3 regions of the Nocardia sp. CY15 genome follow, and region 2 is predicted to be linked to each of the others. Evidence: riboswitches for the same ligand, from Rfam matches in the RefSeq annotation. Region 2 holds a riboswitch; each other region holds the start of a gene.
The links. A riboswitch is a leader RNA that binds a small molecule or an ion and turns the genes downstream of it on or off. The one in region 2 is predicted to bind S-adenosylmethionine.
Positions count from the first base shown of each region.

Region 1: another riboswitch for S-adenosylmethionine. It lies ahead of GVY39_RS27955 (ABC transporter substrate-binding protein); the one in region 2 lies ahead of GVY39_RS15060 (aminotransferase class V-fold PLP-dependent enzyme).
Region 3: another riboswitch for S-adenosylmethionine. It lies ahead of GVY39_RS34335 (O-acetyl-L-homoserine sulfhydrolase); the one in region 2 lies ahead of GVY39_RS15060 (aminotransferase class V-fold PLP-dependent enzyme).

Region 1 covers NZ_VUOT01000034.1:14,775-22,381, forward strand. Annotated here, with positions in the region: gene GVY39_RS27935 (hypothetical protein) at 17-349, opposite strand; gene GVY39_RS27940 (ABC transporter ATP-binding protein) at 529-2,151, opposite strand; gene GVY39_RS27945 (ABC transporter permease) at 2,148-2,945, opposite strand; gene GVY39_RS27950 (ABC transporter permease) at 3,089-4,093, opposite strand; gene GVY39_RS27955 (ABC transporter substrate-binding protein) at 4,096-5,715, opposite strand; SAM riboswitch class I at 5,836-5,929, opposite strand; gene GVY39_RS27960 (hypothetical protein) at 6,315-7,022, shown strand; gene GVY39_RS27965 (glycosyltransferase family 2 protein) at 7,050-7,607, opposite strand, start outside.
Region 2 covers NZ_VUOT01000010.1:159,593-167,199, reverse strand. Annotated here, with positions in the region: gene GVY39_RS15065 (Pls/PosA family non-ribosomal peptide synthetase) at 1-3,813, opposite strand, end outside; SAM riboswitch class IV at 4,339-4,452, shown strand; gene GVY39_RS15060 (aminotransferase class V-fold PLP-dependent enzyme) at 4,500-5,819, shown strand; gene GVY39_RS15055 (Uma2 family endonuclease) at 5,893-6,336, shown strand; gene GVY39_RS15050 (flavin reductase family protein) at 6,365-6,916, opposite strand; gene GVY39_RS15045 (YbaK/EbsC family protein) at 6,995-7,471, opposite strand; gene GVY39_RS15040 (2-oxo-4-hydroxy-4-carboxy-5-ureidoimidazoline decarboxylase) at 7,526-7,607, opposite strand, start outside.
Region 3 covers NZ_VUOT01000006.1:132,313-139,919, forward strand. Annotated here, with positions in the region: gene GVY39_RS10500 (DUF3017 domain-containing protein) at 161-406, shown strand; gene GVY39_RS10505 (nitroreductase family protein) at 458-1,105, opposite strand; gene GVY39_RS10510 (helix-turn-helix domain-containing protein) at 1,175-1,552, shown strand; gene GVY39_RS10515 (homoserine O-acetyltransferase) at 1,581-2,699, opposite strand; partial or broken gene GVY39_RS34335 (O-acetyl-L-homoserine sulfhydrolase) at 2,735-2,962, opposite strand; SAM riboswitch class IV at 3,196-3,306, opposite strand; gene GVY39_RS10525 (TetR family transcriptional regulator) at 3,359-4,063, opposite strand; gene GVY39_RS10530 (MFS transporter) at 4,163-5,689, shown strand; gene GVY39_RS10535 (NADP-dependent isocitrate dehydrogenase) at 6,037-7,254, shown strand; gene GVY39_RS10540 (MFS transporter) at 7,581-7,607, shown strand, end outside.

The DNA of each region.
Region 1 (7,607 bases), on a different contig from region 2:
AAGTCGGGCCGCGCCATCAGGCCGGGCCTTCGGTGTCGATCTGCCGCCGCAGCGCCGGATGCGTCACCGCTGCGGCGGCATCGGGTGCCAGGAGCAGAGCCTGCTGCCACAGCGCGGCGTGCATGCCACGCGAGGACCGGATGAGGCGGCGGTCCCGCTCGGCGCGGACAGGTGCGACCGCGTGTACCCGCGCGTTACCGGAGGTGTCGGCCGCACGCGGGGCGCGCAGACGGGTGCGCCACCAGCGGGCCGGACCGGCTTCGGGGGCGGCGGGCTCGGCCGCGAGGTCCGGTGCGGGGGATTCGGCGTCGGTGTCGGCCGGTTTCCGGTTGAAGGCGGAGTACACCATCAGGGCGATCCTTTTCGGTCGGTGCCACCACGTGTTCGGCTTGTGGCCGGTGGTGGGCTCCGGTGAGTGGGGGCGGTTGGTCGCAGAGGACGGGACGGCGGGTTCGAGGCGGCTGCGGCACGGCGCCCAGTGCTCCTGCCGGTTCAGCACCCGGCTGTGGCAGTAGGTCGGCTTCGGCATCAGAGAACGCCATTCGTGACGGCGGCGCCGGGTATGGCCGACAACAGCTCTCGGGTGTACTCGTGCCGAGGGTTGCCGAAGATCTCGGCGGTGCGGCCGGACTCGACGATGCGGCCGTGCCGCAGCACCGCGACGTGGTCGCTGATGCGGCGCACCACCGCCAGATCGTGCGAGATGAACAGGTAGCTCAGCGACAACTCCGTCTGGAGGCGGTCCAGCAGCTCGAGGATCTGCGCCTGCACGGAGGCGTCCAACGCGGAGACCGGTTCGTCGAGTACCAACAGCTCGGGATGCAGCGCCAGCGCCCGCGCGATGGCGACGCGCTGGCGCTGTCCTCCGGACAGTTCGGCGGGCCTGCGCTGCGCGAACCCGGCCGGCAACGCCACCTGTGTGAGCAACTCCGCCACCCGGTCGCGCCGTCGCGCGCGATCGCCGACCCGGAACGCGCGCAACGGTTCTTCGATGATCGAGCCCACCCGCCAGCGCGGATCCAGTGAGGCGTACGGATTCTGGTACACCACCTGGAAGCGCTTGCGCAGCGCGCGCAGTCGCGAACCGCGAGCCGCCGACAGGGGTTGCCCGTCGAAGACGACCTCCCCGCGGTCGGGTTCGGTGAGCCGCAACGCGATCCGCGCGGTGGTCGACTTGCCCGATCCGGATTCGCCGACCAGCGAGAGGGTCTCGCCGCGGCCGAGTTCGAAGCTAACCCCGGCCACCGCCGTCACGGTGTCGCCGCCGTGCGCCCGGAAGGTCTTGTGCACCTCGCGCAGGATCAGCAGTGGCGCGCCGTCGCGGGTCCTGGGCTCGCGGTCGCCGTCGGCCGGAGCGAGACCGGGTGAAGCGGCCAGCAACCGCTTGGTGTACGGGTGGCGCGGTGCGGCCAGCAGCTGCGCGGTGGCGCCGCTTTCGACCACCTCGCCGCCGCTCAGCACGATCAGCCGGTCCGCACGCTCGGCCGCGACCGCCAGATCATGGGTGATCAGCAGCACCGCCGTACCGCGCGCCGCGATCTGCTCGGCGAGCCGGTCCAGCACCCGGCGCGCTACGGTCGCGTCCAGCGCGCTGGTCGGTTCGTCCGCGATGACGAGATCCGGTGCGCAAGCCAGCGCCGCGGCGATGAGCACCCGCTGGCGCTGCCCGCCGGACAACTGGTGCGGGAATTGCGTCGCCCGCAGTCGCGGCCGGTCCAGCCCGGCGTCGGCCAGCAGTTCCAGCGCCCGTGCCCGCGCCGCCGCGCGACCGGCCAGCCCGTGCACCAGCAGCGCCTCGGCCACTTGATCGCCGACGCGCCGGACGGGGTTCAGGGACAACCCGGGGTCCTGCGGGACGAAGCCGATGCGTGCTCCGCGCAGCCGACGCAGGGCGCGTTCGGATCCGGTGTCGACCACCTCGCCGTCGAAGGTCACGCTTCCGCCCACGATCTCGGCGTTCGCCCCGAGCAGCCCGATCACGGCGTGGGCGAGCGTGGACTTGCCGGAGCCGGACTCGCCGACCAGCGCCACCACCTCGCCGCGTGCCACGGTGAGCGACACACTGTCCAGCGCGGCCACAGGGCCGGAGTCGGACCGATAACGCACCCGTAGATCCTCGACGTGCAGCAGTGCAGATGTCGTGGCGCTCACGCGCGTTCTCCCTTCCCGATCGCGCGTCCGAGGCGCTGGGCGGCGAGTACGACGGCGATGATGACCGAACCAGGCAGGGTGGTCATCCACCACGCGGTCGCGAGGTAGTTGCGGCCCTCGGAGATCAGCGTCCCCCATTCCGGGGTGGGCGGCTTCGCGCCGTAGCCGAGGAAGCTCAGCGCCGACACGGCCAGCACCGCCATGCCGAATTCGACCGCGGCCAAGGCGAGCACGGGCTGATAGGAGTTGGGCAGCACGTGCCTGGCCAGCACCGTGTACCAGCGCACGCCCGCGGCGTGGGCTGCCTCCACGTACACCGCCTGGCGGACCCGCAGCACCTCCGAACGCATCACGCGCGCGAAGTTGGCCACCAGCGAAACGCCCACCGCGACGGCCACGTTGCGGGTGCCGAAACCGAGAGCGGTCACCAGCGCCAGCGACAGCAGCAACGCGGGGACCGACAGCAGCACATCGACCAGCCGCATGAGGACGGCGTCGATCACGCCGCCGATCGAACCCGCCAGCAGTCCCAGCAGCGACCCGGCGACGAGCGCGATGCCCACCGCGGACAAGGTGGCGGTCAGCGAAAGACCGGCGCCGTGCACCATCCGGGTGTAGAGATCGCGTCCGAGATTGTCGGTGCCGAACCAATGCTCGGCGCTGGGGGCCTGGAACTTCTGCGCGGGCACGCCGGTCAGCGGGTCGCCACCGGCGAATACCGACGGCGCCAGCGCCCATCCCACCGCCAGCAGCGCGACCGCCCCCGCGACCAGCAGTCCGGCATTGCGGCGCAGCGTCTTCCAGCTCACGGTCGGTCGCCGGATGCCGGACAGTACCGCTGCGCGCCGTTCCTCGGTCACGTCAACCACGAGATCTCACCCCCTCTGGCAGCGGCGCGCCGAGCGGGCGTGCGGGGGTCCTGGGAGCGGGAGCCATGTCAGGCACGAATGATCGCCTCCTCGGCGGCGTCGACGGCGGTCTGCGCGGACTCGCCGCTCGCACCGCGGGAGCGAGCCGCGATGCGCGGGTCGAGCAGCGGGTACAGCAGGTCCACCGCGAGATTCACGCTGACGAAAACCGCCGAGGTGAGCAGCACGATGCCCTGGACCACCGGGATGTCCTGCGCCAGCACCGCGGTCTGGGTCAGCCGGCCGACGCCCTGGCGGGCGAAGACCGTCTCCACCACCACCGATCCGGCGAGCATGTTGCCGACCAGGACGCCCGCGATGGTGAACGCGGGCACACTGGCCGGGCGCAGTACGTGCGTGCGCTGCACCCACCAGCGCGACCCGCCCTTGGCCAGCGCCACGTCGACGAACGGCTGGCGCCAGGTGGTTTCGAGCCCGGCGGTGAGCACTTGCGCGATGACCGCCCCGATCGGCAGGGCCAGGGTGAGCGCGGGCAGCACCGTGCCCGCGAAACCGTGCCCGCCGAACGCGGGCGCCAGGCGCAACTGGAACGAGAACACCTGCAGCAGAAGCAGTCCGGTCCAGAACGTCGGCACCGAGACGCCCAGCGACGGCAACGCCGCCAGGGCGCTGCGCAGCCACGGTCGACGGGTATGGGTCGCCGCGAACGCCAGCGAGACGCCACCGACGACCGCGAAGAGCAGGGCGGCGCCGGTCAATTCGAGCGTGGCGGGCAGCGCGTCGCCGATCGCGCCGGTGACCGGTTGCCCGGTCGCGATGGATTGCCCGAGATCACCGCGAACGGCGTGCCCGAGTGCGGTCCAGTACTGTTCCCACAGCGGCCGATCCAGCCCGTAACGGGCCTGCAATTCGGCGATGGCGGCCTTGTCCACCGGTGTGCCCGCTCCGCCGCCGTCGGCCGCGATCGAGACCGGATCGGCCGGGAGCAGGTACAGCACCACGAACGACAGCGTGAACGCCGCCCACAGCACCCAGATCGCCTGCAGCGCCCGCAGCGCCGAGTAGCGCGCCATGACTATCGTCCGCTCAGCCAGGTGTCGAAGAACTGCAAGCGCGCCGACGCTTCGAACTTCAGATCCCGCGTGTTCGGGCCCGCTCCGATGGCCTGGGACAGCTCGACGGTCGGGATGAACAACCCCGCCTCGAGGACCTGCTGTTGCGCGGTGCGGATGAACCCGTTTCGTGCCGTGGGGTCCACCGTGTCGAGCTGGCCGTTCAACGCGTCGTCCAGCGGCGAGATCGGGCCGCGTACATTGAGATTGCGCCCGTCGAGTCCGAAGGAGGTGCGCAGGATGTCGCCGTCGGCGCGGGTGGTGTTGAAGTAGGCGGTGTCGAAATCCTTGCTGTTCTGCCGCGCGGTGGTCTCCGCCACCGACACCAGGTCCAGTTTCAGCTCGACGCCGACCTGCCGCAGCTGCTGCTGGACCAGTTCGAGGATCGCCTGGTTGCCCGCGAACACCTGGCTGAAGAGCACCGAGAAGCTCAACCGCTCATCGTTCTTCGTCCGGATGCCGTCCGCGCCGGGCGCCCACCCGGCCTGGTCGAGGATAGTGCGCGCCTTCGCCGGGTCGTAGGCCAGGTGCGCCGAGAGGTCGGTGTAGCCAGGGGTGGTGCCGGCCAGCGCGCTGGTGGCGGGTTCGAACTGCGGGCCGAGCACGGTGTCCACCAGTTGCTTGCGATCGATCGCGGGCAAGAGCGCGTGCCGCACCGCCGGATCGCGCAGCGGACCGCGGGTGACGTTGGGTTGCAATCCGAACGGAATTCCCGGGTTGGCGGTGCTGAGCACGCGTCCGCCCGCCGCTTCGATCTGCGGGGCGTCCTGCGGCAGCGCGTCGCTGATCGCGTCCAGCTGCCCGGAGGCGAGACTGCCGGTGCGCACCCCGGATTCGGGCACGACGGTGAACTCGATCTTGTCCAGGTAGGCCTCGCCGCGATGGGCGAACACCGCCGAGCCCCAGTGGTAGCCGGTGCGCTTGGCCAGCGTCACCGCCGCGTCCTGGCGGTAGGCGGCGTAGGTGAACGGCCCGCTGCCGACGTTGTCGCCGAGGCAGCGCTGCTCGGCGGGCTTGCTCGTGGTCGCGTCGGCCAGGATGCCGAGCTGGGTGGTCGAGGACGCCTGGAGGAATTGCGCGTTGGGCTTGCTGAACTCCACCCGGACGGTGCGCCGGTCTACCGCGGTCGTGCCGACGTAGTTGGTGAGATAGCTGCTGCCCAGCGGCGCCTTGCCCGAGCCGAGCCGCACGATCGAGTCGAAGGTGTTGCGCACCGAGTCCGCGGTGAGCGGCGTGCCGTCGCTGAAGGTGACGCCGTCGGCCAGGTGGAAGGTGAACACCTTCGCGTCGGGGCTCACTTCCCAGCGTTGTGCCAGCCACGGTTTCAGCTCGCCGGTCGCCGGTTCCTGGTCGGTCAGCGAATCCACGATCTGCCGGGCGACGTACAGCGTCTGGTTGGTACCGGCCTGCGCCGGATCCGAGCAGGTCGGCGCCTGGGACAGGCCGTAGCGCAAGGTGCCGCCCGGCTGCGGTGGTCCCGCGTCGGCGCCTGGCGCGGCCGAATCACTGCCGCAGGCGGCCACGGTGGCGGCCGCGGCGAGCGCACAGGCCAGCGCGGCGATTCGGTGACGGGTTGGGATCACGAGGCAACTCCAGATACTTCGGTGCGGGCGAGTAGCTCGCCCTGGTACGACTCGGTGTCCGCGACGCCGGTCGGCAACGGTCGGCTGGGAATGCGGCGGCGCGGTTCGAGCACTTCGGTTCCTCCATCGGTCCCGGCGGAAGCACCCGCACCCGGTGACCGGGGGGTTGCTGCGACGTCGACGAGCCAGGTCTCTCAGTCGCTCTGGATGGTTGGCGTCAACCCTCCCGTCAGCGGGTGTCAGGGTCGAGCCGAATCATGATGCCCAGCAAGCGAAGGCTGGAACAAGGGAACTAATCACCGTGAGCGTAGATCTTGTCCCACGCGGTCTCATCGGGTCTTTGTAGTAACCAGGCATGCGCTGCTCTGTCGAGCGCGGGTGCGCGCCGGTCGCGTGATCACCGAGGGCGTCCAGCCGAAAGTCGGCGGCTCGATGCAGCATACGGTTCTCGCCGAGGGGCCGGGACACAGGTCGGCCCCGCAAGTCTCCCGTTCCGGGCAAACGAGACTCACCGCAAAATTGCTGTGCGCAATCTCGGCTGCTGGGCGCGTTTGCCGGAGTACTGTGCCCCTCGATCGTTCCGCCGATGAGGAGGTTTCGTGACCATATTGCGCCGTCTGACCCAGTTGTCCGCTGTCGCGACCAGTTCGATCGCCCTCGTGCTCGCCGGGCCCGGCGCCGCGCTCGCGGCCCCGGATGCGACCATTCCCGCGTTCTCCGACCAAGTCGTGCCGATCGCCGCCCCCGGTGACCTGCTCGGCGCCTATCACGCCGCGGTCGACGCGCTGCGTGCGCTCGGCATCCAGCCGTTCGCCTACCCGACTGCGTCCGCGTTCTGCCTCGACAACACCACGGCCGGTCTGGCGCCCGCTGTCGCGGGCGCCATTCCGGGGCCGTGGCCGAAGAACACCGTGCAGATCCCCGGCCTGGACCTCAGTGCGGTCAAATCCGGGCAGGCCATGTTCACCTTCGTGCCCTACGGCCTCGGACCGGACGGCCCGAACACCGCGGGCATGCAGGTCGCCTGGCTGAACCTGAGTACCGGCCGCAGCGGCACGGCCGCCATGGGGCCGCTGTCGGAGATCGCCCGCGCGATGATTCCCGCGGCCGTCCCAGCGGACCTGCGGCCGGGCGCCGAGCAGGCCATCCGGGACTTCCTCGTCGCGGCCCTCCCGATGGGCGGGGTGCGTGCGATTCCGGTGGACACCGGCAAGGGCACCGTGCTGGCCGCGGTGTTCGGCACGGTTCAGAACGGCGCCAAGTCCTGTTTCTTCCTGCCGACGGTCGGAATCACCGCGGTGCCGTGAGGTCGCGGCCGCCGCGGCACGGTCGGCTCAAGCGAGCGAGCGACCTTTCCAGCGCGCCGTGCCGCGGCGGCGGGCCCGATGCGAACGCGCCCACAACAGCAGATACGCCGCCACTGATGCCGGATGCGCCGCGGCGGCCAGCACATCGGAGCCTCGCAGCGGACCGCCGGTTTCGGTCGAGCGGGCCAGCAGCCGCCCGGTGACGGCGGCGAGCCAGCCGATCACACCTGTCCGCCGGGCCGAGCCCCGGCCCAGCACGGCCGCCGCGGGCGGCACCCAATAGGCAAGGGCGGCAAGCAGTCCCACCGCCGCTCCGCCCGTGATCGTGCCGTCGTAGGCCGACCAGAGCCACCGGGTGTAGCCGGCGTCCAGTTCCGCGGCGCCGTGATACATCCTGGTTCGAGCCAGCGGTCCCGCGGCCGCCAGAACGGTCGAGTGCCCGCCCCGTCGCAGCGTACGGGCGATGTCGAGGTCTTCGGTGACGCTCCCGGCCACTGCCGCGTGGCCACCCGCAGCGCGGTACACGGCGTTGTCGAACACCAGGAACTGGCCGCAGGCCACCGCCGTGGACGGCCGCAGGCTCCG
Region 2 (7,607 bases):
CGGGCCGACGGTCGCGCCGTCGCCGATCGCGGAGGCGGGCAACGCCACGCAGTGCGGTCCGAGGGTGGCGCCCGCACCGAGGGTGACGGTGTCCATGGCCATGATCCGGTCGTGGAACAGGTGGGTCTGCACCACACAGCCGCGTTCCACGGTCGCGCCGTCGCCGAGAGTCACCAGATCCGCCTCCGGTAGCCAGTAGGACTCGCACCATACCCCGCGGCCGATGCGGGCGCCGAGGCCGCGAAGCCAGAGGTTCAGGACGGGCGTCCCGGTCGCCGCGCGCGCGAACCACGGTGCGGCAACCGTTTCCACGAACGTGTCGGAGACCTCGTTACGCCAGACGAACGAGCTCCACAGCGGATGCTCCTCGCTGCGGATTCGTCCCACCAGCAACCATTTGGCGGCCACCGCGCTCGCTCCGGCGACGGCGCCCGCCGCCAGCAGCACCAGCCCGCTGAGCAGTCCGGCGGTGAGGTGGCCGAAAGTTCGCGCGAGCCAGGCCAGGGTGAACAGCACGCCGAGGCCGATCGCGAAGGTCACCAGGACAGGGAACAAGCGGCAGGTTTCGACGAGGCCCCTGGCGACGCGCAGGCGTAACGGCGGGTCGAAGGTCCGCGCGGTGTCGGCGCTCTCCGCGGCGCGGCGCAGCCGCACCGGCGGGCTGCCCAGCCAGGACGAGCCGGCCTTCGCCTTGGACGGCGCCGCCGACAGCACCGCGACCAGGCCGTTCTTCGGCACCCGGCGGCCGGGCGCGGTCATCCCGGAGTTGCCGAGGAAAGCGCGCTTGCCGACCTTCGCCTCACCGATGCGCAGCCAGCCGCCGCCGAGTTCGTACCCGGCGATCATGGTGTCGTCCGCCAGGAACGCCCCGTCGGCGACGGTGGTGAACTTGGGCAGCAGCAGTACCGTGGACGCCTCGACGCTCTTGCCCACCTTCGCCCCGAGCGAGCGCAGCCACAGCGGCGTGAGCAGGCCGGCGTACAGCGGGAACAGGAAGGTGCGCGCGGAATCCAGCAGCCGCTCGGTGGCCCAGGCCTGCCAGCCGACGCGGCTGCGCACCGGGTGGTAGCCCTCGGTGAGACCGATGCTCAGCAGCCGGACCGCGACGATGGTCGCCGCGGCGTACACGCCCAGGCTGAGCAGGGTCGCGAGGGGCAGGACGGTGAACGCCCGCGCGACGCCGTCGGCGAGCGTGCGGGTGTCGCGAACGAACCACGCGATGAACACGCCACCCGCGCCGATACCGAGAATCGGCATGGCGGCCAAGGCCATCGAGGTGATGCCGAAGACGCCGACCCAGTGCCGGGCTCGGTCGGGCCGGTGCGACGGCCAGCGGTGCTGGGCCTTGCCGACCTTCACCGCAGGCGAACCGGCCCACTCCTGGTCGGCCTTCACCTTGCCCGATACCGCGGAGCCGGGCGCCACCTCGGCGTTCCTGCCGATCTTCGTGCCCGGCAACAAGATCGAGCGCGAGCCGACCACCGCGCCGGGGCCGATGGCGATCGGACCGAGATGCACCACGTCGCCGTCGATCCAGTAACCGGACAGGTCGACCTCCGGTTCCACGCTGCAACCGTCGCCGAGTTCGAGCATGCCGGTCACCGGCGGGAGACTGTGCAGGTCGACGCCCTTGCCGATCTTCGCACCCAGCGCGCGAGCGAACGGCACCATCCACGGCGCACCGGAGAGGTTCTCGGCGCCGCTGGCCGCGGAGAGGCGGACGGCCGCCCACAAGCGCAGGTGCACCGATCCGCCGCGCGGATAACGGCCGGGGCGGATGCCACGCAGCAGCAGGCGCGCGCCTGCCACGCAGATGGCCATGCGGCCGGGTGGGGAGATGAACAGCGCGAACGCGACCAGCGTCCACCACCAGGACAGCTGGGGCAGCCAGGGCAGCGAGCCGGACCAGGCCGCGATGTTGCCGACGATCGCCAGCCAGGTGAGCCACTGCAGCCCGGTGAGGGTGGTGAGGGGGATGGTGGCGAGCACCTGCGCCGCTTGCGCCATCGGTGGCGTCGGTCGCACCGTCCGCTCGGCGACCGCCACCGCGGGCGTGGTCTGCTCCAGCAGGTCGGCGAGCGCGCCGAGGCGGGGATGGTCGTAGACATCGGCGACCGTGATCTGCGGATACCGTTCGCGCAGCGCGGTGACCAGTTGCGCCGCCGCGAGCGAGCCGCCGCCCAGATCGAAGAAGTCCGCGTCGAGATCGCCGACCTCCGCGCCGAGGATGGAATCCCACAGCCCCGCAACCCACTGGGCGGTGCCGGTCAGGTCGTTGTCGTCGTCGTCCTCGGCGGCATTGGGCAGCGGCCAGGGCAGCGCGTCCCGGTCGACCTTGCCGGAGGTGCGGGTGGGCAGCTCGTCGACCACCGCGAGCCTGGGCACCAGCGGCGCCGGGAGTTGTCCGGCGAGGGCGGCTCGCGCGGCCTTGGCATCGAAGTCCGCCCCCGGCCCGGTCACATAGCCGACCAGGAGCTTGTTGCCCGCCTTCGTGGTTCGGATGGCCGCCGCGGCGCCCGTGACGCCCGGGAGGTGCTGGAGAGCGTTGTCTATCTCGCCGAGTTCGATGCGCCGACCGCCCAGCTTGATCTGATCATCGGCGCGGCCGAGGAAGATCAGCCCAGCGCTGTCGTTGCGGACCAGATCGCCGCTGCGGTAGGCGCGCTCCCAGCCGACGGAGTTCAGCGGGGCGTACTTCTCGGCGTCCTTGACCGGGTCGAGGTAGCGCGCGAGACCGACTCCGCCGATCACCAATTCACCGGATTCGCCCTCGGCCACCGGATTGCCCGCTGGATCCACCACGACCAGATCCCAGCCGTTGAGCGGCAGTCCGATCCGGATCGGCCACCGGCCGTCCAAGCGCGCGGCGCACGCGACGACCGTCGCTTCCGTGGGGCCGTAGGTGTTCCATACCTCGCGAGCCGAATCACCGTTGCCCGCAAGGCGTTCGGCGAGTTCCGGTGGCACGGCCTCGCCGCCGAAGATGAGCAGGCGCACCGCCTCCAGCGCCTCGACCGGCCAGGTCGCCGCCAGGGTCGGTACGGTCGAGACCACGCTGATCTCCCGCCGCACCAGCCAGGGACCGAGATCGGCTCCGGTGCGCACCAGATCGCGTGGGGCGGGCACCAGGCAGGCGCCGTTGCGCCAGGCCAGCCACATCTCCTCGCAGGAGGCGTCGAACGCGACCGACAGACCCGCGAGTACCCGGTCACCGGGACCGATCGGAGCGTCGCGGAGGAACAGGTCCGCTTCGGCGTCGACGAAGGCGGCGGCGTTGCGATGAGTGACCGCCACGCCTTTCGGGGTTCCGGTGGAACCGGAGGTGAAGATGATCCAGGCGTCGTCGCCGGGGCCGGGCAGCGTCGACCAGGTCTCCTCGCGCTGTCGCTCCGCCGCGCGGATGCCCGCGGCGGTGGTCTCGATGCCTTGCGCGGTCACGATCGCGGTGACCTGCGCCTCCCCGAAGACCAGTTGGGCGCGCTCGTCCGGGTCGTCGGCGTCGACCGGCACGTAGGCGGCGCCGGAGTACAGGATGGCGAGAATGGTGACGTAGAGCTCGCGGGTGCCCGAGGGCATGCGCACGCCGACCCGGTCGCCCGGCCGCACGCCCGCCGTGGCGAGGCGAGCCATGGTCTTCTCGATCTCGACGACCAGCTCCAGGTAGGACAGCACGACTCGGCCGTCATCGATGGCGGGGGCATCGGGGTGCGCGAGCGCCGTCGCGGTGAGGATGTCGACCAGCGTCCTGGCCGCCGGCGCGTGATCGCCGCGCGACAACGGACGCGCCGGCGCGTCGACCTCTGTCTCGAGCATGGTGCTCTGTGCACCTCCCATCGACCTGCCTCACACTTTCCTGTTGTTGTGTCATAGCTGGGTTACCAAAGGGCAAACGCCATGCTGGCCAGTTGTCCACGGTACCCGGGGTTGTCGTCGTTTGTTGTTCACCGGACGGCGCGCGGGAGCGGCCGGTGCTGCGGGTGTTGTTGCAGGTGAGCCCGCTATTTACGGCTTTCCGCAGGGCAACAGCTGGTCGGCGGGTCAGTCTCGTGCATTCGCCACGAGATCGCTGAACCGAGGGTGTGATTCCGCTCATCGAAGCGGTCGGTTGCCTCCCGCACGGCGGTGCCGAACGTCGAGTCGCGGATCGCGGCACCGGGCGCGGTGGCAGTCGTCTGTCGCCGAGGGGTCCACGATTTCGCGAGGCAGGCGCGGCTCGCGTGTCTTCGTGGGGGTGCTTGTAATGGCTCCCACATGGTGGTTAGGTCCACGCGGTGCTCGTGGGGGACTCGGGTCGGATGTGGTTGACAGTGCCGGGGCGCTTCTGCCACTCTCGGGTCAGGTCATGAGTGCCAGTGCAAAGCCCCGGCTTGCTGGCCGGCAACCCTCCTCCGCGGTGGGGTGCTCCGGGTGACGACCCGGCCGCCGCCCGACCGGGCGCGGCAAGCGCGGACTCGACGACTCATCTGATCGCGGGTCCCTTAGCCGACGGGATTCACGTGATGACTACTGCCCTCGACAACGCCTGTGCCGCACTCGCCCAGGTCTCCGGTGACCAACTGCGCGTGCCGTTGGTGCAAGGCGGAACGGCGACCTACGCCAACTTCGACTACGCGGCGAGTGCGCCCGCTTTGACGCAGGTCAGCGAGCGTGTGCAGCAGCTGCTTCCGTTCTACGCGAGCGTGCACCGCGGTGCGGGCTACGCCTCCCGGATCTCCACCGAGTGCTACGAGGCCGCTCGCGGGTCGGTCTGTCGGTTCCTCGACACCGCCGACGACCAGGTGGTCGTCTTCACCCGCAACACCACGGACTCGCTCAACCTGCTCGCGTCCTGTGTCCCCGGCGACACGGTGGTGCTCGACATCGAGCACCACGCCAACCTCCTGCCGTGGACCAGGAATGGAAGGCGCGTCGTGCAGGCGGCGGGCACGGTCGAGGAGACGATCGGCAAGCTGGTCGCCGAACTGTGCAGCAGGCCCGCGGCTTTGCTCGCGGTGACCGGCGCCTCGAACGTGACCGGTGAGGTGCTTCCGCTGGAGCGTCTGGCCACCATCGCCCACCAGTGCGGCGCCCGCATCCTGGTGGACGCGGCGCAGTTGGCGCCACATCGGCGGATCAGCCTGCGCGACACCGGCATCGACTATCTGGCGTTCTCCGGACACAAGCTGTACGCGCCGTTCGGTGCGGGTGTGCTGGTGGGCAAGCGGGATTGGCTCGACGCGGCCCAGCCGTACCTGGCCGGTGGTGGGGCGGTGCGCGAGGTGCGTACCGACGGGGCCGAGTGGGCGCCTGCTCCGCAGCGGCACGAAGCCGGTTCGCCGAACGTGCTCGGCGCCGCCGCGCTGGCCGCCGCCTGTGACACGCTCGGTGCCATCGACGCCGAAACCCTTGCCGCGCACGAGCATCGGCTCGCCGACCGCCTCCGCGACGGCTTGGCCGCGATCCCCGGCGTCCAGCTGTTGCGCATCTGGACCGACAGTCCCGACTCCGTCGGCATCGTCGCCTTCACACTCGCCGACTTCGCCCCCGGCCACGTGGCCGCCTATCTCTCCGCCGAGCACGGCATCGGCGTGCGTGACGGACGTTTCTGCGCCCATCCGCTGCTCACCCGCCTCGGGCTGGCCGGCGCCCTGCGCGCCAGCATCGGCCTCGGCACCACCTCCGCCGACGCCGACCGTCTCGTCGAGGCCGTGGACACCCTGGTGCGCACCGGCCCCAGCTGGGACTACACCGTCACCAACGGCCTGTGGAATCCCACCCCCGAAACCCGCCCCTTCACCTCCACGGCTCCCGCCGGCGCTGCCCCCTGCTTGGTCGGCTGAGTCCGCGTACGCCCGATCAGGGCAGCGCCGCCGGATACTATCGCCGTATTCGAATCCGAGCTGAGGCGAACTTATGAGCACGCTGCCCGTCTGGGCCACCGATCCGGGGGCCCTCCTCATCACAGAGGAGGGCTACGCGGCGCTTCCCGAAGACATCCAGCGGCAGATCGAGGTGGTCGACGGCCATGTGATCATCTGCCGCAGTGGGACCTTCGAGCACAACAATGTGGCGCGGCGACTGGCCAACGCGTTGGAGCAGGCCGCCCCGGACGAGCCGTGCACCGGAGTAGTGACCGACTTCGAAATGCATTACGTGCGCAGCCGCCCGGGAAGCCCTGGTTTCTCTTTTCGCCGCCCGGACGTGGCGTTGCACCGGTGTATCAATGGCGATCGCAAGTTGACGACGGCGGACGTACTGCTGGTGGTCGAAGTCGTCTCACCAGTGTCCGAGTACGTGCTCCGGCTGACCGGCCCTTTCCCCGTGGACGTCGACTTCGCCACCTTGGACGGGGCGTGAGGCCGGGTGGCGTAGTCGGAATCTACGGTCAGTCGCCCAGGGCGGTGGGGCGGTAGTAGCGGCCGTTGTAGTACAGCAGTGGCGAGGCGGCGGGCTTTTCGTCGGTGTTGTCGTGGACGCGGGTGACCAAGCCGACGACGAAGGTGTGGTCGCCGATGGGGATCAACTGGTGCACGGTGGCGCGCAGCCAGATGGGGGTGCCGTGCAGAACCGGTTCGCCGGTGTCCAACGTGGTCCACAGTGCGCGGTCGGTGAAGCGCTCCTCGGCGGCGCGGGAGAACCGGTGGGCCAGGTGCTGCTGGTGTTCGCCGAGGAAATGGATGACGACGGACTCGGCGTCCAGCATGGCGGACAGGCTGGAGGAGGTGTGCGCGATGTTGAACGAGACCAGCGGCGGATCCAGCGACAGCGAGGCGAAGGAGGTCGCGGTGAAGCCGACCGGCCCCTGCGGCGAGTTCAGCGTCACGACGGTGACGCCCGCCGGATAGTGGCGCATGGACGCGCGATACTGCTCCGCGGTGATGCCGCTCAGATCATCGGGAATCTGTAGTCCCGTCTCCGGCCGTGGTGCGTCGGTCACATGACGAAACTACGCCCGGACGCCCGAACCGCGCGGGGTGTGTGGCCTTCGGCATGATTTCCGCGGCCCGGGCCCGAGTCAGTCCACGTCGATCGGAAGACCCGCGGTGATCCGCAGCAACTGTGGGAACGACGTGCGGAAAATGGTGTTCGGGTGCCCGCCCGCGGCCCATATCTCTCGATGGGCGGCCAGCGCGTTGTCCACCCAGGTGGGAAGGTTGGTCGGGTGGCCGACCGGCGCGACGCCGCCGATGGGCTGACCGGTCACTTCGCGCACCATATCGGCGGGGGCGCGGGTCAGTGTCCCTTCCAGGCGCGCACCGGTCTTCGCCAAGTCGACCTGGTGCGCGCCCGAAACCAGTAGCAGCACCGGGTCGTCGTCGAGCAGGAATACCAGTGATTTTGTGATCGCCCCGACATCGACGCCGAGTGCGCGCGCGGCATCCGCGGCGGTGTGCGTCGGTTCCGGCTGGGCGACGATGAGACCGTGATGGCCCCGTGAGATGAGGGTGTCCGCGACCCGGCAGGCGACCGGGGGCAATGACGACCTGCGCATCTCACCAGGGTAGAGCGATTGCGGACCGTACGCCGGGCGAGTCGCGCCGCCCGCTCAGTATTCCGGGTATCCCTCGCTGGGACCGAGCATTCCGGCGATGCGTTCGCCGGTGATCCGCGCGAGTTCGGTCACGTCG
Region 3 (7,607 bases), on a different contig from region 2:
CGCGCCGGGTACGACGCGCATCGTCCGCGTACGCCCGATGCCGGTCAATGGCGAGGGGGTCTGCAAGAATCGGGGCGTGACCGATGCCGACACGCCTATCACGGAGCACCGGGGCCGGCGACGAAGTCTCGGGGCGCAGTTCTTGCGCTGCCATCTGCCTATGGTCGTCGTGACGCTTGTCATCGTGGTGGCGGTGGTGTTCGTCGCGTCCGATCGGTGGCGGCGGGGGGCGTTCTTCTTCGGCGGTGCGACGCTGCTGGCAGCGGCATTCCGGTTGTGCCTGCCGACCGCGCGGGTCGGGTTGCTCGCGGTGCGCAGCAAGCCCTTCGACGTCGGCGCGCTGACTTTGCTCGGGTCGAGCATCCTGTTCCTCGCGGCCACGATCAACACGCTCGGCGTCGGCTGACAGGTCGGTGATCGGAGGGCGACCCGGCCGAGCCGAGTCGCCCCTCCGTGATCAGCGGGCAGCGGCGTATCGCTCGGCGAAGACCGTTCGCTCGCGCGGACGGCGTCCGGGATGGGGTGGGTGGGCGTCGCTGTAGCCGATGGTGACCAGCACCGCGATGGCGAGATCATCGCGGTCGCCGATACCGATGGCCTGCTTGACCAGGTCGGCGTCCCAGCCGTTCATCGGCGCGGAGGCCAAACCGAGCCCGGTGGCGGCGAGCATCGCGTAGGTGGCCGCGATCATCGCGTTCTTGACCGCGTTCTCCCGCAGCAGTCCGCGCTGCTCCAATGCCAGGTACTCGGCGCGCGCGTCGAACAACGCGGTGAACTCGGCGTTCCACGCGCCGTTTCGGCCGGCCAGTTCGGCGATATCGGCGTTGTGGTCGCGCCAGGCGGCGGGATCGGCGACGAAGACGAGCACTACCGGCGCCTCTCTCGGCTGCGGCTGGCCGAACGCCGCCTCCGACAGCGCCGCGCGGCCGGACTCGCTGGTCACCACCACGATCGACCGGTCCTGCATGTTCCACGCACTCGGTGCTTGCATCGCCAACTCGACCACCTCGTCGACAAGTGCGGATGGCACGGGGTCGGCGCGGTAGTGCCGCACTGTACGACGTCCCCGGATCGCTTCGGACACCGAGATCTGCTGTATCTCCATGATTCTTACTATCGGAGAGTGACACTCCAATGGAAAGACGGCACTTTATAGTGCGCTACACTCCATCAGGTGCCCACCTACGTGGAAAGTTCCGGCCTGCCCGCCGATGTGTACTCCGCGAAGTGCCCCACGCGGGAGGTCCTCGACCACATCGCGGGCAAGTGGACGGTGCTGATCATCGACGCGCTCGCCGACGGCACCCTGCGATACACCGACCTGCGCCACCGGATCGGCGGCATCTCCCAGAAGATGCTGACGCAGACGTTGCGCCAACTCGAGGCCGATGGATTCGTCACGCGCACAGTGCATCCCACCGTCCCGCCCCGGGTGGACTACACGCTCACCGAACTCGGCCACAGCCTGCGCACGCCCATCGCGGCGCTGCGGGACTGGATCGAAACCAACATCAACCGGATCGAGGCGGCCCGACGAGCAGCGGCGGGGTGACGGCCCGGCACCGAATGCTCGGGGCCGGTCAGCGCTTGGTCCGGATGCCGTCCCGAGCGAGTCGCATGGTCTCGGTCAGCAGTTTCGACACCGCGGCCGCCTCGGTGAGGAACCCGTCGTGCCCGTCACGCGAGTGCACCACCTCGAGTCCGTCGCAGCCGGGTAGGAGATCCGCGAGTTCCTGTTGGGTCCGCAGCGGGTACAGCCGGTCGGAGTCGACGCCGCCGACCACGCAGGGCACCGGCGTCGCGGCGAGCGCCGCCTCGATGCCGCCCCGGTCGCGGCCGACGTCGTGGCGGTTCATCGCCTCGGTCAGCAGCACATACGTGGCGGGATCGAAACGCTTGCACAGCTTTTCGGCTTGGTGATCCAGGTAGCTCTGCACCGCGTAGCGGCCGCCGGTCCACGGGTCCTCGTCGTCCTGAGGTCTGTTCTCGAACCGGTGATCGAGCTCGAACTCGGTGCGGTAGGTCAGGTGCGCGATCCGCCGGGCCAGGGCCATGCCCGTCAGCGGAGCGCGGCCGGTGCCGTGATAGTCGCCGCCCTGCCAGTCCGGATCGGCCTTGATCGCCGCGATCTGGGTGGTCTGGGTGCCGATCTGGTCGGCGGTAGCGCGGGCGCCCACGGCGAGGACCAGCGCGGCGGCGACCCGCTCGGGTGCGCCGACCATCCATTCCAGCACCCGCATGCCGCCCATCGACCCGCCGACCACGGCGGCGAGCCGCTCGACGCCGAGCAGGTCGAACAGAGCGGCCTCCGCGGTCACCTGATCGCGGATGGAGATCTCGGGAAACCTTGCGCCCCAGACCTTCCCATCCGGAGCGAGCGATGACGGCCCGGTGCTGCCCTTACAGCCGCCGAGCACGTTGGTCGCGATCACGCACCATTCGTCGGTGTCCAGCGGCGCGCCTGGCCCGACCATGCCGTCCCACCAGCCGGGCATCGGGTGCACGTCGTCGGGTCTACCGACGACGTGCGAGTCGCCGGTGAGGGCGTGCTCGACCAGCACGACGTTGTCCAGCGCGGGGGAGAGCTCACCCCAGCGCTGCACCGCGAGGTGCACGTCCGGGATGACCGCTCCGTTCTCGAGTCGCACATCGCCGATGGCCACGGTGCCGAGCTGTCCATCCGGGGGCGGCAGGACGATGGCGGAGGCCCGCACGCTCTGTTCGGTACCCACGGTCACGTCGTCGCCGCCGCGAAACCGGCGCGCAGATCGGTCGGCATGGTCTCGACGCCGACGCCGACGCCGACGCCGACGCCGACGGCGGAGCGGACCGGTCCGGAAGCGACTCCGAGGACGAGCTGTGCCTCGAGGGTGAGCTGAGAATGCGTCATCGACGCACGGTGAATCACGAGGGGACGCACATCCCCGATGGTAGCCACGCGGCTGTGCAGGGCTGATCCGTCCCGCGCGGCGTCGCCGAAGGTGTGCGAACCGGTCCGCTGGACCGGCAGCGCGGGGGCGTGCGTGCCGTCGGTGGTCCGGCCCGCACGGCTGCGCTCGGTCTCGAAGGACCACTGCACCGGGTCCTGCACGGCCCCGGGCGCGATGGATTCACTCATGGTTTGCTCCCAAGAAGGTGTTCGCCGGTATTCGGGGGGTTAGCGGTGTGTACGACAACACATGCCGGCGACCTCCTACTACGCGCTTGCTCCCGGCTTTCGGGAGCCAGGTCATCACCCGGAGCACCCCACCGCGGTTGGAGGGTTGCCGATCAGCGAGCCGGGGCTTGGCGCTGGTACTCATGACCTGCCCGGCATCATAACCGGCGGTCGGTCAGCCTCCGAAATCCTCCACCGACTTCACTCGCCGCCGGGCTGCGGCGCGACGCGGCAGACGCGCACGAATTCGTCGAAGGTCTCGGTGAACGCGGTGCGTCCCGCTTCGGCCGCGGTGGCCAGATCCTCGTCCAGGAACAAGTCGTCCGAGCACTCCATGCCGACATGGCCGATCAGTTGCCAGGTGCCGACGATGAGCCGCACCGCACGGGCGTCCGGTTCGGCACCGAGGCGCTCGGCGACCACCGCCGCGATCGCGGTCCGCTTGTCGTCGGCGTGTTCGAGACTGCGCGCGCTGACCGACGGACTGCTGCGCAGAATCCGCTGTACCTTCTGGAACTGCCGGAACGACAGCGGGTCGGCCGGACCGGCCTCGGAGGCTCGATCGACCACCTGCAGGAAGGCCTCGCGCAACGCCTCGAGCTCGTTGCCCGTGCGGGGCATTCCGCGCAGAGTCTCGGCGATGGTGCGCCCGAAGTCGTGGACGGGCCCCAGGACGATGTCCTCTTTGCTGTCGAAATAGCGGTTGATCGTGCGCGGTGAGACATCCGCCGCGTTGGCGATCTGCTCGATGGTGGTCGCGTCGAAGCCCTGCGTATCACACAGATCGAGGGCGGCCGCCATGATGCGCAGCCTGGTCTGCTGCTTCTTGCGTTCGCGCAGTCCTGCCGTCGCCGGGGCCTGGTCGGCCGCTGCGCCCGCGCCCATCGGCGCCGATGACTCGAGCATGTCCTCATGGTAACGCAACCCGCCGTTTTCCTGTCCGTAACCGACAAATGTCGTACTACGACATTTTGCGCTTGACGCCAAATGTCGCTCAATGACAGGATGGTTCCCGACATCGAGGAACGAGGAGACAACGTGACCGAAACCGCGACAGCGGTGCACGCATCGCGAAAGCCGGGCAGTTCAGCGCGCTGGCTCGCGCTGGCAGTGATCGCATCGGCCCAGCTCATGGTGGTCCTGGACGCCACCATCGTGACCATCTCGCTGCCGTTCGCGCAGCGCGATCTCGGCATCAGCGACGGCAACCGGCAATGGATGCTCACCGCCTACACGCTGATCTTCGGCGGTCTCCTGCTGCTGGGCGGCCGGCTGGCCGACTACCTCGGGCGCCGCCGAATTTTCATCATCGGCCTGATCGGTTTCGCCGGCGCTTCGGCTTTGGCCGGTCTCGCGCAGAACGGAGCGGAGCTCTTCGCAGGACGCGCGTTGCAGGGCGCGTTCGCCGCGCTGCTCGCCCCGGCCGCGCTCTCGCTGCTGTCGGTGACGTTCACCGAGCCGGGTGAGCGGGCCACCGCCTTCGGCGTGTTCGCGGGCATCTCCGCGGGCGGCGCCGCGCTCGGCCTGATCGCGGGCGGCGCGCTCACCGAGTACGCGTCGTGGCGCTGGTGCCTGCTGGTCAACACGCCGATCGCGTTGCTGGCGTTGCTCGGGGCGCTGGCCTGGGTGGCGAAGGACCTCCCGGCTCCGCGCAGCGGCGGATACGACGTGCCCGGTGCCGTCACCGTGACGTTCGGGTTGATCGCCATTGTGTACGGATTCAGCCGCGCCGCCGACGACGGCTGGCTGGCCGGAAGCACCCTCGCGCTGCTCGTCGCCGGGCTCGCCCTGCTCATCGCCTTCGTCGTGATCGAACGGCGCTCGTCGAACCCGCTGCTGCCGCTGCACATCCCGGGGGAGATCAACCGGGGCGGCGCGTTCCTCGCCGCGCTGCTCATCCCGATCGCCATGTTCGCGATGTTCCTGTTCCTGAGCTACTACTTCCAGATCACCCTGGGCTACTCGGCGCTGAAGGCGGGCTTCGCGTTCCTGCCTTTCCCGGCGGGCATCGCGATCTCGGCGGGACTCACCAGCGCCCTGCTGCCCAAGCTCGGCCCGCGCCCGCTGATGCTGGCAGGCGCCGTACTGGGCGTCATCGGGCTGGTGCTGCTGGCCCAGCTGAGTTACGGCGACACCTTCCTCTCCGGGGTGCTGCCCGCTCAGGTGCTCATCGCGCTCGGCATGGGTCCGCTGTTCGTGGGGATGCAGACGGTCGCGCTGCATCAGGTGGAGGAGGAGGACTCCGGCGTCGCCTCCGCGCTGCTGAACGCCGCGCAGCAGGTGGGCGGTGCGGTCGGGACGGCGCTGCTGACCACCATCTCGGTGCAGGTCGCCGAGGGCTTCGCGCGGGACAACCCTGGCCTCGACAACCTGGCCGCGCGAGCCGCGATCCACAGCTACGACGTGGCCTTCTACGTCGGCGCCGGGTTCTTCCTCGCCGCCATTCCGATCATCGCGCTGATGATCCGCGACCGGCCCGAGAACCTGATCGAAGGTTCGGAGGAGCAGGGACGGATCCCGGCCACCGTCTGATCCGCTGAGACCGAGGTCCGCGCAACGTCACGGGTTGCGCGGACCTCGTCGTCTGCGGGGAGTGGTTGCCGCGCCGTAACGGAAGGCGGATCATGGCGACGGCGCCTGTTCGCGCTGCTGGGAGCCGCCGCCGACCTACCAATCGGTAACAAAGGTGGCGCATCTCACTGTGGGGGCTGCCCGTGCGGTGAGGACTCGGGCAGCAGTACGCTTGTCTTGTTTGCACCACACGTCTCGCCGACAACGCGGGACATATACGTTGTCTGTTGGAACAGCTGGGGTCCGCTCACAAGCGTGTTCGCCTGGCCGTGCAATGAGGGCACCATCCTAGGAGGACACGAAGATCCATGTCCAAGATCAAGGTTGAAGGCACCGTCGTAGAACTCGACGGCGACGAGATGACCCGGATCATCTGGCAGTTCATCAAGGACAAGCTGATCCACCCCTATCTCGACGTGAACCTGGAGTACTACGACCTCGGTATCGAGTACCGCGACAAGACAGACGACCAGGTCACCGTCGATGCCGCCGAAGCCATCAAGAGGCACGGCGTCGGTGTGAAGTGCGCCACCATCACCCCGGACGAGGCGCGCGTCAAGGAATTCGGTCTGAAGAAGATGTGGCGTTCGCCCAACGGCACCATTCGCAACATCCTGGGCGGCACCATCTTCCGTGCCCCGATCATCATCTCCAACGTTCCCCGGCTGGTACCCGGCTGGACCAAGCCGATCATCATCGGCCGCCACGCCTTCGGTGACCAGTACCGTGCCACCGATTTCAAGGTGTTCCAGGGCGGCACCGTCACCTTGACCTTCACCCCGGACGACGGCAGCGAGCCGATCGTGCACGAGGTCGTGAAGATGCCCGAGGACGGCGGCGTGGTCATGGGCATGTACAACTTCCGCAAGTCCATCGAGGATTTCGCGCGGGCGTCGTTCAACTACGGCTTGCAGCAGAACTACCCGGTGTACATGTCCACGAAGAACACCATCCTCAAGGCCTATGACGGCATGTTCAAGGACACGTTCCAGGACATCTTCGACGCCGAGTTCAAAAGCCAGTTCGACGCCGCGGGCCTGACCTACGAGCACCGCCTCATCGACGACATGGTCGCCTCCTCCATGAAGTGGGAGGGTGGCTACGTCTGGGCTTGTAAGAACTACGACGGCGACGTGCAGTCCGACACCGTGGCACAGGGCTTCGGCTCGCTGGGTCTGATGACCTCGGTGCTGCTCACTCCCGACGGCCAGACCTGTGAGGCCGAGGCCGCGCACGGCACCGTCACCCGGCACTACCGCCAGCATCAGCAGGGCAAGCCGACCTCGACCAACCCGATCGCGTCGATCTTCGCCTGGACCCGCGGCCTCGAGCACCGCGGCAAGCTGGACAACACCCCCGAGGTCATCGGCTTCGCCCAGACCCTCGAGGACGTCGTCATCAAGACCGTCGAAGGCGGCCAGATGACCAAGGACCTCGCGCTGCTCGTCGGCGGGGACCAGGGCTACCTGAGCACCGAGGAGTTCCTCGGCGCGCTGGACGCCAACCTGGCTCGCGCACTGCGCTGAGCGTTTCCGGCGCCGCGGCCGTCTCGGCGCCGAACCGCGGGGCCGAGCCGCTCGGCCGACTCCGGCGCTGGGTATTCACTCACCCAGCGCCGGGCGAACACCATCGGGCACCCGCCCCACCTGCAGTGGAACGGGTGCCCGGACTGTTCTTGTCAGAACGGATCACTCGGAGTGCCGCCCGGTTGCCGGAATGCGATGCCCGGGCGGGGTGATTCGTCCGTATTGCGCGGATCGCCATGTCGAACTGCACGATTCCTCGCCGCCCCGTGGTCGAACTCACGTGTGCTGGGGAAGCGAATACCAGCCGCGAACGGTTACATGAACACGTGACCAGCCCCGGGACCACCCGCACC